2 regions of the Arthrobacter halodurans genome follow, and region 2 is predicted to be linked to the other one. Evidence: riboswitches for the same ligand, from Rfam matches in the RefSeq annotation. Region 2 holds a riboswitch; the other holds the start of a gene.
The links. Region 2 has a riboswitch for S-adenosylmethionine ahead of ACETWP_RS07940 (ABC transporter ATP-binding protein). Riboswitches for the same ligand answer to the same signal wherever they lie in the genome.
Positions count from the first base shown of each region.

Region 1 (7,416 bases), on a different contig from region 2:
GGAGGTCTACCGCGGCTACACGCAACGCCTGCGGCAGGCCAACGCCATGGACTTCGACGACCTCATCGGCCAGGTCGTCAACATCTTCCGCGCGTTCCCGGCCGTGGCGGACAGCTATCGCCGCCGCTTCCGCCACGTGATGGTCGACGAGTACCAGGACACCAACCACGCCCAGTACTCGCTGGTGCGCGAGCTGACCGGTCCCGACGGCCCAACGCCCGGCGGCGAGCTCACGGTCGTGGGCGACTCCGACCAGTCGATCTACGCGTTCCGCGGCGCGGACATCCGCAACATCGTCGAGTTCGCGAAGGACTACCCGGACGCCGAGACCATCAAGCTGGAGCAGAACTACCGCTCCACCCAGAACATCCTCAGCGCCGCGAACGCCGTGATCTCGCTGAACCCGGACCGGCCGGAGAAGCGGCTCTGGACGGCGGAGGGCGACGGGGCCAGGATCGTCGGCTACGTGGGGGAGTCCGAGCAGGACGAGGCACGCTGGATCGCCGACGAGATCCTGCGGCTGAACGACGACGAGGGCATCCGGCCCGGCGATGTCGCCGTGTTCTACCGGACCAACGCGCAGTCCCGGTCGCTCGAGGAGCAGCTGATGCGCGTGGACCTGAAGTACAAGGTCGTCGGGGGCACCCGGTTCTACGACCGCAAGGAGGTCAAGGACGCGCTGGCCTACCTGCGCGTGCTCGTGAACCCGGAGGACGACGTCAACGTGCGCCGCATCCTCAACGAACCCAAGCGCGGCATCGGCGACCGGGCCGAGTACGCCGTGGCCGCGCTCGCCCAGCGCGAGCGCATCTCCTTCATGGAGGCCCTGCGCAGGCCCGGGGACGCCCCGGGCCTGGCCACCCGCAGCGTCAAGGCGGTCGGCGCCTTCGTGGGGATCATCGACGACCTGTCCGTCGTCGCCGAGGGATCGGGCGCGGCCGCCTCCCTGGAGGCCGTGCTGGAACAGACCGGATACCTGGAGATGCTGCGCAAGAGCGAGGACCCGCAGGACGAGTCGCGCGTGGAGAACCTCGCCGAGCTCGTCGCCGTCGTGCGCGACTACGAGCGCGACAACCCCGAGGGCACCCTCGGCGGCTTCCTCGAGCAGGTCTCGCTGGTCGCCGACGCGGACTCCGTGCCCGAGGCCCCGACGGACGACGAGGGCGCCGAGATGGCCCGCCGGGAGGGGATGGTCACGCTCATGACCCTGCACACGGCCAAGGGGCTGGAGTTCCCCGTCGTCTTCCTCACGGGCATGGAGCACGGGATCTTCCCGCACCAGCGCTCCATGACGGACGCGAAGGAGCTCGCGGAGGAGCGCCGGCTCGCCTACGTGGGGCTGACCCGGGCCCGACGCCGGCTCTACGTCACCCGGGCCGAGTACCGCAGCCTGTGGGGCCAGTCGCAGTACAACCCGGCCAGCCAGTTCCTCGAGGAGATCCCCGCGCAGCTCGTGGACTGGAAGCGCGAGGGCGCCGTCCGCACGCCGCTGGGCGGCTTCGGCGGATCCCTGCGCAAGGACTACGCCACCAGCCGCTACGACAACGGCTCGCACTGGGGCGCCGGCGCGACCGCGTCCCCCGCGGGCGGCCGGCGCAGCGGGGACCCCGAGGGCGCCGCGTTGCGCACGGCCCCGACGGCGCGCGCCGCCGGCCGGGTGCAGCCGCAGAAGGAGGTCGTCGCGCTGTCGGTCGGGGATGCGGTGAGCCACACGACGTTCGGCAGCGGCGTGGTCCTGGCGCTGGAGGGAGCGGGCGACAAGACCGTGGCGAAGGTCAGGTTCGGCGGCGACGAGAAGCGCCTGCTGCTGCGTTATGCGCCCCTGACGAAGACCGGCTGACCGTGCCGCGCGCATACCCCGAAGCGTGACGTCTCTACAACTCGTAGAACTGTGCGCTTCCTCACGAAAGGGATAGTCTGAGCCCGGCGTCTTGCGCCCAGGGACTAAAGTTCCACTTGGAGCCCGTCGGGCCAGCAGTGCCGCTCGCTCCGAGTCAGAAACGACTTCGACGTAGAAGGACACCAAGCCCGTGGACCTGTATGAATACCAGGCGCGCGATTTGTTTGAGGCGCACGGAGTACCCGTGCTCGCCGGCATCGTTGCGTACACACCCGAAGAAGCCAAGGCAGCTGCAGAGAAGATCGGCGGCGTCGTCGTCGTCAAGGCGCAGGTGAAGGTCGGCGGCCGCGGTAAGGCCGGCGGCGTGAAGGTCGCCAAGAACGCCGACGAGGCCTTCGAGCACGCCTCCAACATCCTCGGTATGGACATCAAGGGCCACACCGTCAACAAGGTCATGATCGCGCAGGGCGCCGACATCGCCGAGGAGTACTACTTCTCCGTGCTGCTGGACCGCGCGAACCGCAACTACCTGGCCATGTGCTCGGTGGAGGGCGGCATGGAGATCGAGGAGCTCGCCGTGGAGCGCCCCGAGGCCCTCGCCAAGGTCGCCGTCGACCCCGCCGTGGGCATCGACCAGGCCAAGGCCGACGAGATCGTCGCCGCCGCGGGCTTCGCCCCCGAGCTGCGCGCGCAGGTCGCCGCCGCCATCGTGAAGCTCTGGGACGTCTTCCAGAAGGAGGACGCGACGCTGGTCGAGGTCAACCCGCTGGTGAAGACCGGCGCGGGCGAGATCGTGGCCCTCGACGGCAAGGTCTCGATCGACGAGAACGCCGCCTTCCGCCAGCCCGGCCACGCCGCGCTCGAGGACAAGGACGCCACCGATCCGCTCGAGGCCAAGGCCAAGGAGATGGACCTCAACTACGTCAAGCTCGACGGCCAGGTCGGCATCATCGGCAACGGCGCGGGGCTGGTCATGTCCACCCTGGACGTCGTCGCCTACGCCGGCGAGAAGCACGGCAACGTCAAGCCCGCGAACTTCCTGGACATCGGCGGCGGGGCCTCCGCCTCGGTCATGGCCGCCGGGTTGGACGTCATCCTCAACGACACGCAGGTCAAGAGCGTGTTCGTGAACGTCTTCGGCGGCATCACCGCGTGCGACGCCGTCGCCAACGGCATCGTCAAGGCCCTGGAGATCCTCGGCGAGAAGGCCACCAAGCCGCTGGTCGTCCGCCTCGACGGCAACAACGTCGACGAGGGCCGCCGCATCCTGCGCGAGGCCGGACACCCGCTGGTGACCCTGGCCACCACCATGGACGAAGGCGCCGACAAGGCCGCCGAACTGGCCAACAAGTAAAGGGACGGGATCACAGAATGTCTATCTTCCTGAACAAGGATTCCAAGGTCATCGTCCAGGGCATCACCGGCGGCGAGGGCTCCAAGCACACCGCCCGCATGCTGCACGCCGGCACCCAGATCGTCGGCGGCGTGAACGCCCGCAAGGCCGGCACCACGGTCACCCACGGCGCCAAGGAGATCACGGTCTTCGGCACGGTCCAGGAGGCCATGGCCGAGACCGGCGCCGACGTGTCGATCGTCTTCGTGCCGCCCGCCTTCACCAAGGACGCCGTCGTCGAGGCCATCGAGGCCGGCATCGGCCTCGTCGTGGTCATCACCGAGGGCGTGCCCGTGCAGGACGCCGCCGAGTTCTGGGCGCTCGCCCAGTCCAAGGTCGACGCCGACGGCAAGCAGGTCACCCGCATCATCGGCCCGAACTGCCCCGGCATCATCACCCCGGGCGAGTCGCTGGTCGGCATCACGCCGGCGAACATCACCGGCAAGGGCGGGGTGGGCCTGGTCTCCAAGTCCGGCACGCTGACCTACCAGATGATGTACGAGCTGCGCGACCTCGGCTTCTCCACCGCCATCGGCATCGGCGGCGACCCGATCATCGGCACCACCCACATCGACGCCCTCGCGGCGTTCGAGGCGGACCCGGACACCAAGGCGATCGTGATGATCGGCGAAATCGGCGGGGACGCCGAGGAGCGCGCCGCGGAGTTCATCAAGAACAACGTCACCAAGCCTGTCGTCGGCTACGTGGCCGGCTTCACCGCCCCGGAGGGCAAGACCATGGGCCACGCCGGCGCCATCGTCTCCGGTTCCTCCGGCACGGCGCAGGCCAAGAAGGAGGCCCTCGAGGCCGCGGGCGTCAAGGTCGGCAAGACCCCGTCCGAGACCGCGCACCTGCTGCGCGAGGTCTACCCGGAGCACGAGCCCGACTCGAACCTCTAGGAACCGCGGGCCCCTCGGGGCATGCACGACGGCGGCCGCCGCCTTCCCCCGGGAAGGCGGCGGCCGCCGTCGTGCGGGATGCTCAGGCGCGGCCGGTCGCGAGGCGGAAGAAGGACGTGCCGGCGCGGGAGTGCGCCCCCGGGATCAGCACGCGGCCGAGGTCGGGGTTCCACTCCACGCGGACGGGCGCGCCCGCGGCGGCCCGCGCCAACGCGTCGAAGTCCTCGGCCGCGAGCACCCACTCGATCCCGTCCGCGCTGACGCGCACCAGGCGGCGGTCGGGGCACAGGCGGAGCGTCGCTGCGATCCAGTCGTTGGGGAAGCGTGCCGCGCCGACGGGCGCGCCAGCGCCGGCGCGCCGCCGGACGGAGGGGTGGGAAGCGGTGGAACGGGGGCGGTGCCGCAGGGTGGTCATGGCGGTGCCTTTCGGATTGTCCTTGCCGGCGGCGGCTGCCGCGGGCCGCTTCGTCATCCGAACCACCCGCCGAACAATCCGGGACCGCGGCCGAGGCCGGGTCCCCGTGTGGGGTTGGTGCATGGCCAGTCGGAGCTTGGCGCCATGTCTCGTGAAGCTGGGTCCAGCCTAGCCCACCGCCGGACGGCCCGCACCGTGTCGCGCCCGCGGGGTAACACGCGCTCCCGGAGCGCTTCCGCGGGGCGCGTTAATCCTTGAGCAGGTCGCGGATGTCGTCGGCGGTCATGGCCGAACCGAAGCCCTCGCCGTCGTCCATCACCGAGGAGATCAGCTGGCGCTTGGCGTCCTGCAGCGCCACGACCTTCTCCTCGATGGTGTCCTTGGCGACCATGCGGTAGACCATGACGTTGCGGGTCTGCCCGATCCGGTGCGCGCGGTCCACGGCCTGGGACTCCGCGGCCGGGTTCCACCACGGGTCCAGCAGGAAGCAGTAGTCGGCCTCGGTGAGGTTCAGCCCGAATCCGCCGGCCTTGAGGCTGATGAGGAACACGGGCGCCCGTCCGGTCTTGAAGTCCCCGATGACCTCGGAGCGCTTGCGCGTGGAGCCGTCCAGGTACGCGTATTCGACCCCCTCCGCCTCGAGCCGAGCCGCGGCCTTCTTCAGGAACGAGGTGAACTGGCTGAACACCAGCGCGCGGTGCCCCTCGGCGAGCACGTCCTCGAGCTGCTCGAACAGGACGTCCAGCTTCGCCGACGGGACGCCGTCGTACTCCGCGTCCACGAGCGACGCGTCCAGCGAGAGCATCCGCAGCAGCGTGAGCGACTGGAAGATGGTGAAGCGGTTCTTGTCCATGTCCTCGACCAGGCGCAGGATCTTCTGCCGCTCCCGCTGGAGGTGCGTGTCGTAGATCTTGCGGTGCTTCGCCGTGAGCTCGACGTGGAGGACCTGCTCCTGCTTCGGTGGCAGGTCGGTGACGACGGCGGACTTCGTGCGGCGCAGCATGAACGGCCGGATCCGCCGCCGGAGCCGGGCGAGCGGCTCGTCGAGCCCCTGCTTCTCGATGGGCCGCTGGTACTCCTCGGCGTAGCGCACGGCCGACGGGAAGAGCCCGGGGGAGACGATTGCGAAGATCGACCACAGCTCCATGAGGTTGTTCTCCATGGGGGTGCCGGTGATCGCCAGCTTGAAGCGCGCGTCGAGGTCGCGGGCCGCGTGGTGGGCCTTCGTGGCCTTGTTCTTCACGAACTGCGCCTCGTCCAGGATCAGGCCGGCCCAGGCCACCGAGTGGTACGCCTCGGCGTCGAGCCGGAAAAGCGTGTAGGACGTCACGACGACGTCGTGCGTGGCGGCGAGCGCCGCCAGGGCGTGCGGCGCCCGCGCCTGGGTGTCGGCGACGAGGGCCACGCTGAGCCCCGGCGCGAAACGCGCCGCCTCGTCGGCCCAGTTGGACACGACCGACGTCGGGGCGACCACGAGGAAGGGTCCGGGCACCAGCGGCGAGGACGACGCCGGCGCGTCGGCCGCCGCGGCGAGGTGCGCCGCCGTCGTGGCCGGGTCCGCGCTGGCCCACTGCTGCTTCGCGTGCAGGATCAGGGCGAGCGTCTGCAGGGTCTTGCCCAGGCCCATGTCGTCCGCGAGCACGCCGCCGAGCCCGTTGCGCCACAGCATCGCCAGCCAGGCGAAGCCGTCCCGCTGGTAGGGGCGGAGCTCCGCATGCAGGTCCGCGGGCAGCTCGGCCGGGCCCGCCTCGGCCAGGTTCAGCAGCGAGCCGACGCCCGCGTACCAGGAGTCGGGGCCCTCGGTCTGCGTGGCCAGCGCGTCCAGCTCCTCCCACAGGGACGCCTGGTAGCGGGTGATGCGCAACTCGTGCGGGCGGTCCTGGAGGTGCCCGGCCTCGGTGACGAGCTCGCGCAGCTTGTCGAAGAGCGGGTGGTCCAGCGAGAAGTAGGTCTTGTCCGGCATCAGCATGCGGTTCTGCCCCCGGGAGAGGGCGCGGAGGATCTCGGCGAACGGGATGCGGCGCTCGCCGACGGCGATGACCAGTCCGAGGTCGAACCAGTCGCGGCGCTCCGACTCCACGGTGGTGACGGTCAGCTCGGGGGACTCGGTGAGCTCCCGGTATTCCGGCTCCCGCCCCGTGACATCGATCCGCAACCCGTCGAGCTCGCCGAGGGCGGGCAGGGTGCGGCGGACGAAGTCCACGGTGTCCAGGCCGCGCAGGGTCCGCGGCGCCAGCACCCGGCCGGCCAGCGCGGGCGAGTCCTCGAGGACGGCGAGGGCGGCGTTCTCCAGGGCGGTCTCCGACTCCGCGTCGCGGGTGTCGGCGTCAACCGGCATGGGGCCGTAGTCGAAGTTCCAGTCCAGCTCGGCGACGTCGCCGCCCGGGTACCCGACGCTGAGCACCAGCTTCGGGGGCAGGATCTCCGGCAGCTCCACGGACCCGTCGAGGCTGACGACCGCGACGCGCCGCCCGAGCCGGGGGTAGACCTTCGCCAGGAAGTCCCCGATCTCCGGCGCGGGCACCTCGATGCCCTCCGGGTGGCGGAGCAGCTCGAGCTCCGTGGGGTCCAGGCGACCCTCCACGGGGGCCAGGAGGACCACGGCGGAGTCGTCGGTGGCGGCGTAGATGCCGTGGTTGCCGATGGCGCCGGCGGGGCGGTGCCCGTCCAGCTCCACGAGCCCGCCGTCGATGGACAGCGTGGGGACGAGGCGCAGCGGGGAGTCCGCCGCGCCCGAGGCGTCGCGCAGCGCGGCGAGCGCCACGGCGGCCGGCGCCGTGAGGCGGACCTCCGCGTCCGGTCGCGTGCCGATGAGCCGGATGCCGAGGTCGCCGGTCTCGGCCAGCAGCGCCCACAGCAGGGGGGAGCT
Region 1 covers NZ_JBHDLJ010000010.1:66,753-74,168, forward strand. The annotation lists gene pcrA (DNA helicase PcrA) at 1-1,840, shown strand, start outside; gene sucC (ADP-forming succinate--CoA ligase subunit beta) at 2,031-3,194, shown strand; gene sucD (succinate--CoA ligase subunit alpha) at 3,212-4,132, shown strand; gene ACETWP_RS12425 (hypothetical protein) at 4,215-4,547, opposite strand; SAM riboswitch class IV at 4,561-4,704, opposite strand; gene ACETWP_RS12430 (DEAD/DEAH box helicase) at 4,795-7,416, opposite strand, start outside.
Region 1: linked by a shared signal. The riboswitch ahead of ACETWP_RS12425 (hypothetical protein) and the one ahead of ACETWP_RS07940 (ABC transporter ATP-binding protein) in region 2 are both predicted to bind S-adenosylmethionine.

Region 2 (7,416 bases):
CCGCAGGCCGGAGAAGATGGCGGGGACGACGGCGGGCAGCTGCACGGTCGTCAGCAGGCGCAGCCCGTTGAGTCCGAACGCGCGCGCCGCCTCGACCAGGTTCTTGTCCACGTGGCGCAGCGCCAGGTAGACGGTGGTGAAGATCGGGAAGAACGCGCCGATGGCGATGAGCACCACCTTCGAGTCCTCGCCGATCTTCAGCCACAGGATCAGCAGCGGGACCCACGCGAGGGACGGGACGGCGCGGACCGCGCCGATGGTCGGCCCGAGCAGCGCGTCGGCCGCCCGGGAGAGCCCCACGAGCGCGCCGACCGCCAGCCCCAGCGCCGCGCCGATGCCGAAGCCCAGCAGCACACGCTGCGTGGAGATGCCGATGTGGGTCCAGAGCGTGCCGCGCTGCGCCAGGTCGACGCCGGCCGCCAGGACCGCCGAGGGCGCCGGCAGCTGGACCGGGGAGAAGAGCCCGGCGGCGGTCGTGGCCTGCCACAGCGCCAGCAGGACCGCCGGGACCAGCAGCCCCAACAGGATCCGCCGGTTCGCACCGGCGCGGCGGCCGGCCGCGGCCCGGGTGAGGTCGCGGGTGGCGATCGCCTCCTCGCCGGCGGTGGTGGTGTGCGGGCCGGTCACCGACATCACGCCTCCTTGATCGCCGCGGGGTCGGCCTGGGCGACGAAGGAGTCGTCGAGCAGCGAGTCCAGGGCCGCGTCGACCTGCCCCTGGTCGGCGACGTCCCCGGTGGAGACGAAGATCGGTCCGACGACCTCCAGGACCTCGCGCTGCCTGGGTCCCGGCGCGGGATCGACGTCGAGGTTGGAACGCTCGAGGATGACCTTGTCGGCGACGGCCTGGTCCAGCCCGGCGACGCCGGCGAGGATCGTGGCGGTCTCCTCCGGGTTCTCGCCGGCCCACGCGCGCGCCTTCTCGTAGGCGTTCACGACGGTCTGGGCGAGTTCCGGGGACCGTTCGAGGAAGGACTCGGTGGCGTTGAGGAAGCCGAAGGTATTGAAGTCCAGCTGGCGGTAGAGGAGCGTGGCCCCGGCCTGCTCGGCGCCGGCCATGATCGGGTCCAGTCCGCTCCACGCGTCGACCGAGCCGTTTTGCAGCGCCGCCCAGCCGTCGGCGTGCTGCAGGTTCTGCACCGTGACGTCCTCGGGGGTCAGGCCCTCCGCCTCGAGGGCCTGCAGCAGGAAGAAGTAGGGGTCGGTGCCCTTGGTCGCGGCCACCTGCTTGCCCTTGAGGTCGGCGACCGACGTGATGGGCGAGTCCTTGGCGACGACCAGGGCGGCCCACTCCGGCTGCGAGTAGAGGCTGATGGCCTTGATGGGCGATCCGTTGGCCCGGGCCAGCAGCGCGGCGGACCCCGCGGTGGAGCCGACGTCGACGGCGTTCGCCCGCAGGGCCTCGTTGGCCTTGTTGGAGCCGGCGGACTGGATCCAGTTGACGGTTACCCCCTGGTCCCGGAGCGTCGCCTCGAGCCATCCCTTTTCCTTGATGACCAGGCTCAGCGGGTTGTAGGTGGCGAAGTCGATGTTCAGCGTCGAGGCTCCGCCGTCGGCGCCCGCGGCGGCTGGCGAGCCCGATCCCTCGCCGGCGCACGCCGCCAGCAGGGCGGTCGCGGCGCCGGCGGCGCCCAGGCCGAGGAGGCGTCGGCGGGTGATGGGGGAGAGGGTGTGGCGGGTCATGGCGGTTCCTTCGGGGGGGCGGTGTGCGGGCCGGAAGGCCCGGTCGGGCGGGGAGAAGCGGCAGAAGCGGCAGAAGCGGGGGAACGGGTCGGCGGACGGCGGGCCGGGACCGGCTAGTGGCGGTGCGAGTCCACGCCGAGACTCTCCAACAGGGCGGAGCGGAGACGGGCCAGCTCGGCCGACGCGCGGTCGCGCGGACGGCTGCCGGGCACGTCGAGGACCTGCGCAATGCCGGCGCCCGCGGAGCCCGAACCGACGGCGGGCGCATCGTCGGCCGGCGAACCGCCGGTGTCCGGCACGGCGCCGAGCACCAGGATCCGGTCCGCCAGCTGCAGCGCCTCGTCGACGTCGTGGGTCACGAGCAGGACCGTGGACGGGTGCGCCCGGTGGATGTCCAGGAGCAGGTCCTGCATCTTGAGCCGGGTCAGGGCGTCCAGCGCGCCGAAGGGCTCGTCCAGCAGCAGGACGCCGGGGCGGCGGGCGAGCGCCCGCGCGAGCGAGGCGCGCTGGGCCATCCCGCCGGAGATCTCGCGCGGCCGGTGGTCGGCGTGCCGGGAGAGCTCCACGAGCTCCAGCAGCTCCTGAACCCGCACGGCGGCCTCGGCCTTCGGCGTTCCGCGCGGCAGCCCGAGGGCGACGTTGCGGCGGACCGTCTGCCACGGCAGGAGTCGCGGCTCCTGGAAGGCGACGGCGGAGCGGTCGTCGATCCCGTCCACGGCCGTGCCGCCGATGGCGACCTCGCCCTCGCTCGGGCGGTCCAGCCCGGCGACCGCGCGCAGCAGCGTGGACTTGCCACAGCCGCTGGGGCCGAGGATGGCGAGGACTTCGCCGGCGGCGACCTCGAAGTCGATGCCGGAGAGCACGGCGCGCCGGTCCGGTCCCTTCCCGAACGCGCGGCCGAGGTTGCGGAACGACACGGGCAGCGCGACGCCGGCGGTCGCGGTGCTGGCGTGGTGCGTGGGCAACAGGGTGGTGGTCATGGTTGGCTCCATCGGTCCTGGCGGTAGCACCGGCCCCCGAGGGGGTGGTTGCTGCGGCGTCAAAGAGCCAGATCTCTCGGCCGCTCGGGATGGTGTGCTTCCACTAAAGGGCATGCGCGGCGCCGGAGGCAAGCCCGGCGGTGCGGCGGCGACATATTCGACGTAACACTTGCGCGAGCCGCGGGATCGAACGATCTGCGGAAAAGCCAACGAAGCGACGTGTTTGTTCGATTCCGCCGGCGGCCCCCCTGTCGCCACGGGTGCGGGCCCCCGCGTCCCCCGTGCTCCGCGCCGGAGGGTGATGGCGCGCACGACGACGCTCGGTCGGCGCCCGCTGCTCAGCGGTCGACGGTTCTGTTCGCGACACGCTCTCGGGGTTTCAGGGTGAGCGTTGGGCCACTGGGAGGCAGGCCGTGGGCCTTTCGCGTGGCGGGTCTGGGACCGGCCGGCAAGGATGGTGCTCGCCGCTCCGGCCCGGTCCCTTCCGGGTGTTCTGCCGGGGGTCTGTCCTTCACCACGCCCGGTGCTCCCGAGCCGGCGGTGATCTTGCCCGAATCAAGGTACTGCTCGATGCTGACGGCGCAGCCGCCGAGTTCGGCGCCCTGCCTTCGGCGGCGGAACGTGATGACCTGCCCGGTCCTCCCGCATTCGCAGGTGCCGGTCTCGACGTCGCCCACGTCGTCGGTGAGGAGGAAACCGGGGTAGCTGGTGTTGAGGGCGTCCAGGATGGCGATGATGCCGGTACTCCCGGGTGCGAGCTCCTTGCTGACGTCGTGACCGTCTCGGATGGACACGTAGCACCACGGCGGGACGTGCTTGCGATGCAGGTGGCATTCGACCGCGAGCATGTTCGACTCGATCATGCCGTACATGTCACGGACGTTGTCCGGGCGGACGCCGAGCACGTCATGGCACCGGTCCCGAAAGTCTTCGGGGGAGATGGATTCGCCCGTGTGCCGCTTCCAACCGCCGAGTGTGATGACCATGCTGTACGGGTCCAAGCGCGCGTTGATCCCTTCGTGCTCCAGGAACCGGAGGAACCGGCCGACGAGGAACGGGGGGCCAACGATGTGGCGGGTCATGCGGCCTTTCCACTGTCGCAGGTATTCCGAGGCCTCCTTGGGGTCATACGACTCGTCGTCCACCAGGTCCGCGTGGTGGTCGAAGACGCCGTTCAGGATGTTGAAGTCCTTGATCATGCCTATCTCGGAGGTTCCATCGGTCGGCGGGCTCAGGAAAAGGCCCGCACCGCGGGACAGGTGGAAGAACTCCCGGTAGGTCCCGGTCAGTCCTATCAGCGCGCGGGTCACGGTCTCCCGGTTGCGGCGGGCGATCGACGGGACGCCGCCGGTTCCGGTCGAGCGTGACTCGATTTCGACGTCGGCCAGGGAGCAGGTGAGCAGGATGTGGGCATCGGGACGCTTGAACAGGCGGACCGGCAACAGGGGTAGGTCCTGAAGGTCGCCGATGTCGTTGATCGCGGCGGGATCGACCCCCAACGCGTCGCACTGGGCCCGGTAGAAGCCGTTTTCGGCCTGGTGATGGATCGCGGCATCCCGCAGGGCGTTGGTGACCGACCGCGCCCAGTCGTCCGGGGACTGAACGTGTGCCGTGGACACGTCTCCCAGCATCTGCGCCAATGAGAGCATCGCGTTACGCCTCGGCTTCCTCGGTGGTCGCCCCAACGGGCACGAAGTGGTTGGACCGGGCAGGCAGCACCCGCGCGCCCTCGGCGTAGCAGTGGGTGGTCGGGCGGCCTGCCGGGATGGGACTGCTCCTCATCTCCTTGACCTCTTCTTCCTCGTCGTCCGGCTCCCCCCAAGGGATCCGGCTTTGCCTTGTGTCACTCAAGGATGGATGCGAAGACACCGGAAAGAGTCCTTCCCCTGCGGTATTTTCGGAGTACCGACGCCGCCGTAGGCCCCGTACTGTTCATGCCGTACGCGGGCCGCGTGGATCCGCCCGGGCGCCGCTCGGGCGGCTCGACCATGCGGGCCCCCGTCATGGGTGAACCATCCCGAGTGCCTGCCGCACGTCATCCAGCCGGTCGGCCACGGACACCCTGCCCAGGGTTGGGGAGCCGGCCGCCTTGATCTCGCGCCCGGTGACGAGCACGACGGTCGTCTCCTCGGGGTCCACCAGGCCCTGGCGCAGGGCGCTCCGCAAGCCCGCCACGGACGCGGCGCCGGCTGGCTCCGCGCCGACGCCGGCCGTCGAGGCCAGCAAACCGACGGCCTCCATGAGTTCCGTGTCGCTCACCGCCACCATGGCGCCGTCACCGGAACGCACGGCTTGGAGCACGGCGTCGCCGATGGCCGGCCGCAGCACGGCGATCCCATCGGCGACCGTCGACGCCGCGTCCAGTTCGTCGGGTCCCGGGGTGGTCCCCAGCCAGGCGTGCACCAGCGGTTGGCACGCCTGGGCCTGCACACCGACCAGGCGGGGCTTACGGTCGGCAACGCCACAGGCCACCAGCTCGGCGAAGCCCTTCTCGAGCGCCACGAGGGTGGGCCCGTCACCCACGGGGGCGACCATCACGTCCGGCATCCGGCGGCCAAGCTGCTCCCAAACCTCCAGCGCGACGGTCTTCTTGGCCTCGGTCGTCAGGGGGTTCACGCCGGTGTTCCGATCCACCCAGCCGAACTCCTCGACCGCCGCGCGCGACAGGTCGACGGCGGCCGCATAGCCATCAGGAACCTGGAACACCCATGCCCCGGCTTGGGTCATGAGCGCGAGCTTGTCCTCCTGACAGTCGACCGACACGAAGATGACGGCGCGCATCCCGGCAGCGGCCGCCCCGAACGCCGTCGCTACGGCGGCGTTGCCCGTCGAGGCCGTCGTGATGGTGTCCAGACCGCGCCGCAGCCCGTCCTCGATCACCAACGCCGTGGCCCGGTCCTTGTTCGACGCCGTCGGGCCGCGGGTCTCGTCCTTGACCCAGAGGGACGGGGTCCCCAACGCGCCCCTCAGGGCGGGGACCGACAGAAGCGGCGTGCCACCGATGGGCAAGGGGTAGCGCACCGGCCCCTCGGACAAGGGCAGGAGGGAGCGGTATCGCCACATCGTGAACGTTCCCGGCCCCTCCTCCGGGACCAGGCCGGGACCATAGTCGTACTCCAGCCACTCGCACCCGGCGGTGCGTACCGAGCCGGTCACCCTGCCCATGTCGAGTGCACCTCCTCCCGTGTGCCAGTGCGCGCCGCGTCAGCCATACCGCTTCAACTCCGAGAAGAAGTCCTCGACCACCCGGAGCTGGCCGCTGCGGGCGACTTCGTCGTAGACGTACTTGCCCACCGCCAGGTCGAGCACGCCCAGGCCGAACGGCGAGAACACCACCGGGCGGTCGTCCGGCAGCGAGACCTTGCCTGCCATGACGTCGGCCAGGGTACCGTCGACGAAGTCCCGGTGACCGACCATCTGCTCCACGAGGTGGGCAGACGTTCCGGCCTTCAGACAGTGGTCGACGTCGTCCAGGATGTTGGTGGACGCCAACAGGATCTCCGGGGCCAGATCGCGCAGCGACACGTGCAACACCAGCGGGTTGTGCGCGAACCACGTCACGTCGTGCACGTGCGGCTGGGCGGCGACGGTGGCGAACACGACGAGGTCGCTGCTCCGGATCAGCTGCTCGGGGCTATCGTGCACGGTCACGTTCGCGGCGGTGCCGCTGCGTTCGAGATAGCCCTTGAATCCCTCCGCGTTCTCGCTCCAGGAGTCGTACACCCCGATCTCGTCGAAGGACCAGCCGGTCGCGTCGAGGAAGGCGTGGATGTACCGTGCGATGAGGCCCACACCGAAGAACCCGATGCGCCGCGGACGTCCCCGTCCTCGGCTGAGCCAGTCCGCGGCCGAGGCGGCAGAGGCTGCCGTCCTGGAGGCGCTGATGACGGAGCCCTCCATGCAGGCGAAGGGGTACCCGGTCGCCCGGTCGTTGAGTATCAGCACCGCGGAGGCCCGGGGTATCCCCGACGCCACGTTGTCCGGAAAGCTGGAGACCCACTTGATGCCGTCGACTCCCACGTCTCCTCCGACCGAGGCGGGCAGGGCGATGATGCGCGAGGCGGGTCGGTCCGGGAAGCGCAGGAAGTAGGACGGGGGGTTCACCGAGTCACCGGCTCCGTGCACCCGGTAGGTCTGCTCGACCAGCTCGACGACCTGCTTCTCCCGACCCTCAAGCACCTGCTGCACCTGGGCCCCGGGAACGACCGCGAACGGAGGAACGGTCTTCGGCTCGGAGGCGGCGACCGGGGAATTGGCGGAATCCGTCATGAGGCACCGTCCTGGGGGTGGGTAGCGAGATCGAACACACAGCGCGGCTCGGCCATGCCGACGAGTATCTCCCGAGGCCCCTCGTACGCCTCACGGCTATGGGCCATGCGCACGTTGTCGACCAGCATGAGGTCCCCGGCTTCCCACGGCGTTCTCAGGGTGTGGAGCTCGTAGACCTCGTTCAACCGGGCGATGATGTCCTCACCGATCGGCTCGCCGTTGCCGAAGCGCGTGTTGAACGGCAGCCCGTCGGGACCGTAGACGTCCACCAGGTACTCCCGCACCTCGGGGGCGATCGTCCACTCGTTCAGGAACGCGATCTGGTTGAACCAGCAGCGTTGGCCGGTCACCGGGTGCCGAACCACGGCAGGGCGCCGTTGCCGGGTGCGGAGCTCCCCGTCGGCCTGCCATTCGAACTCGATCGCGTGGGCTTGGCAGTAGCTCTCGACGGCAGCGCGGTCGGCGACCCCGAACGCCTCCTCGTA
Region 2 covers NZ_JBHDLJ010000005.1:50,891-58,306, forward strand. The annotation lists gene ACETWP_RS07930 (ABC transporter permease) at 1-633, opposite strand, end outside; gene ACETWP_RS07935 (aliphatic sulfonate ABC transporter substrate-binding protein) at 633-1,682, opposite strand; gene ACETWP_RS07940 (ABC transporter ATP-binding protein) at 1,796-2,662, opposite strand; SAM riboswitch class I at 2,668-2,758, opposite strand; gene ACETWP_RS07945 (LuxE/PaaK family acyltransferase) at 3,001-4,281, opposite strand; gene ACETWP_RS07950 (hypothetical protein) at 4,316-4,444, opposite strand; gene ACETWP_RS07955 (threonine synthase) at 4,664-5,827, opposite strand; gene sbnB (2,3-diaminopropionate biosynthesis protein SbnB) at 5,867-6,931, opposite strand; gene ACETWP_RS07965 (TauD/TfdA family dioxygenase) at 6,928-7,416, opposite strand, start outside.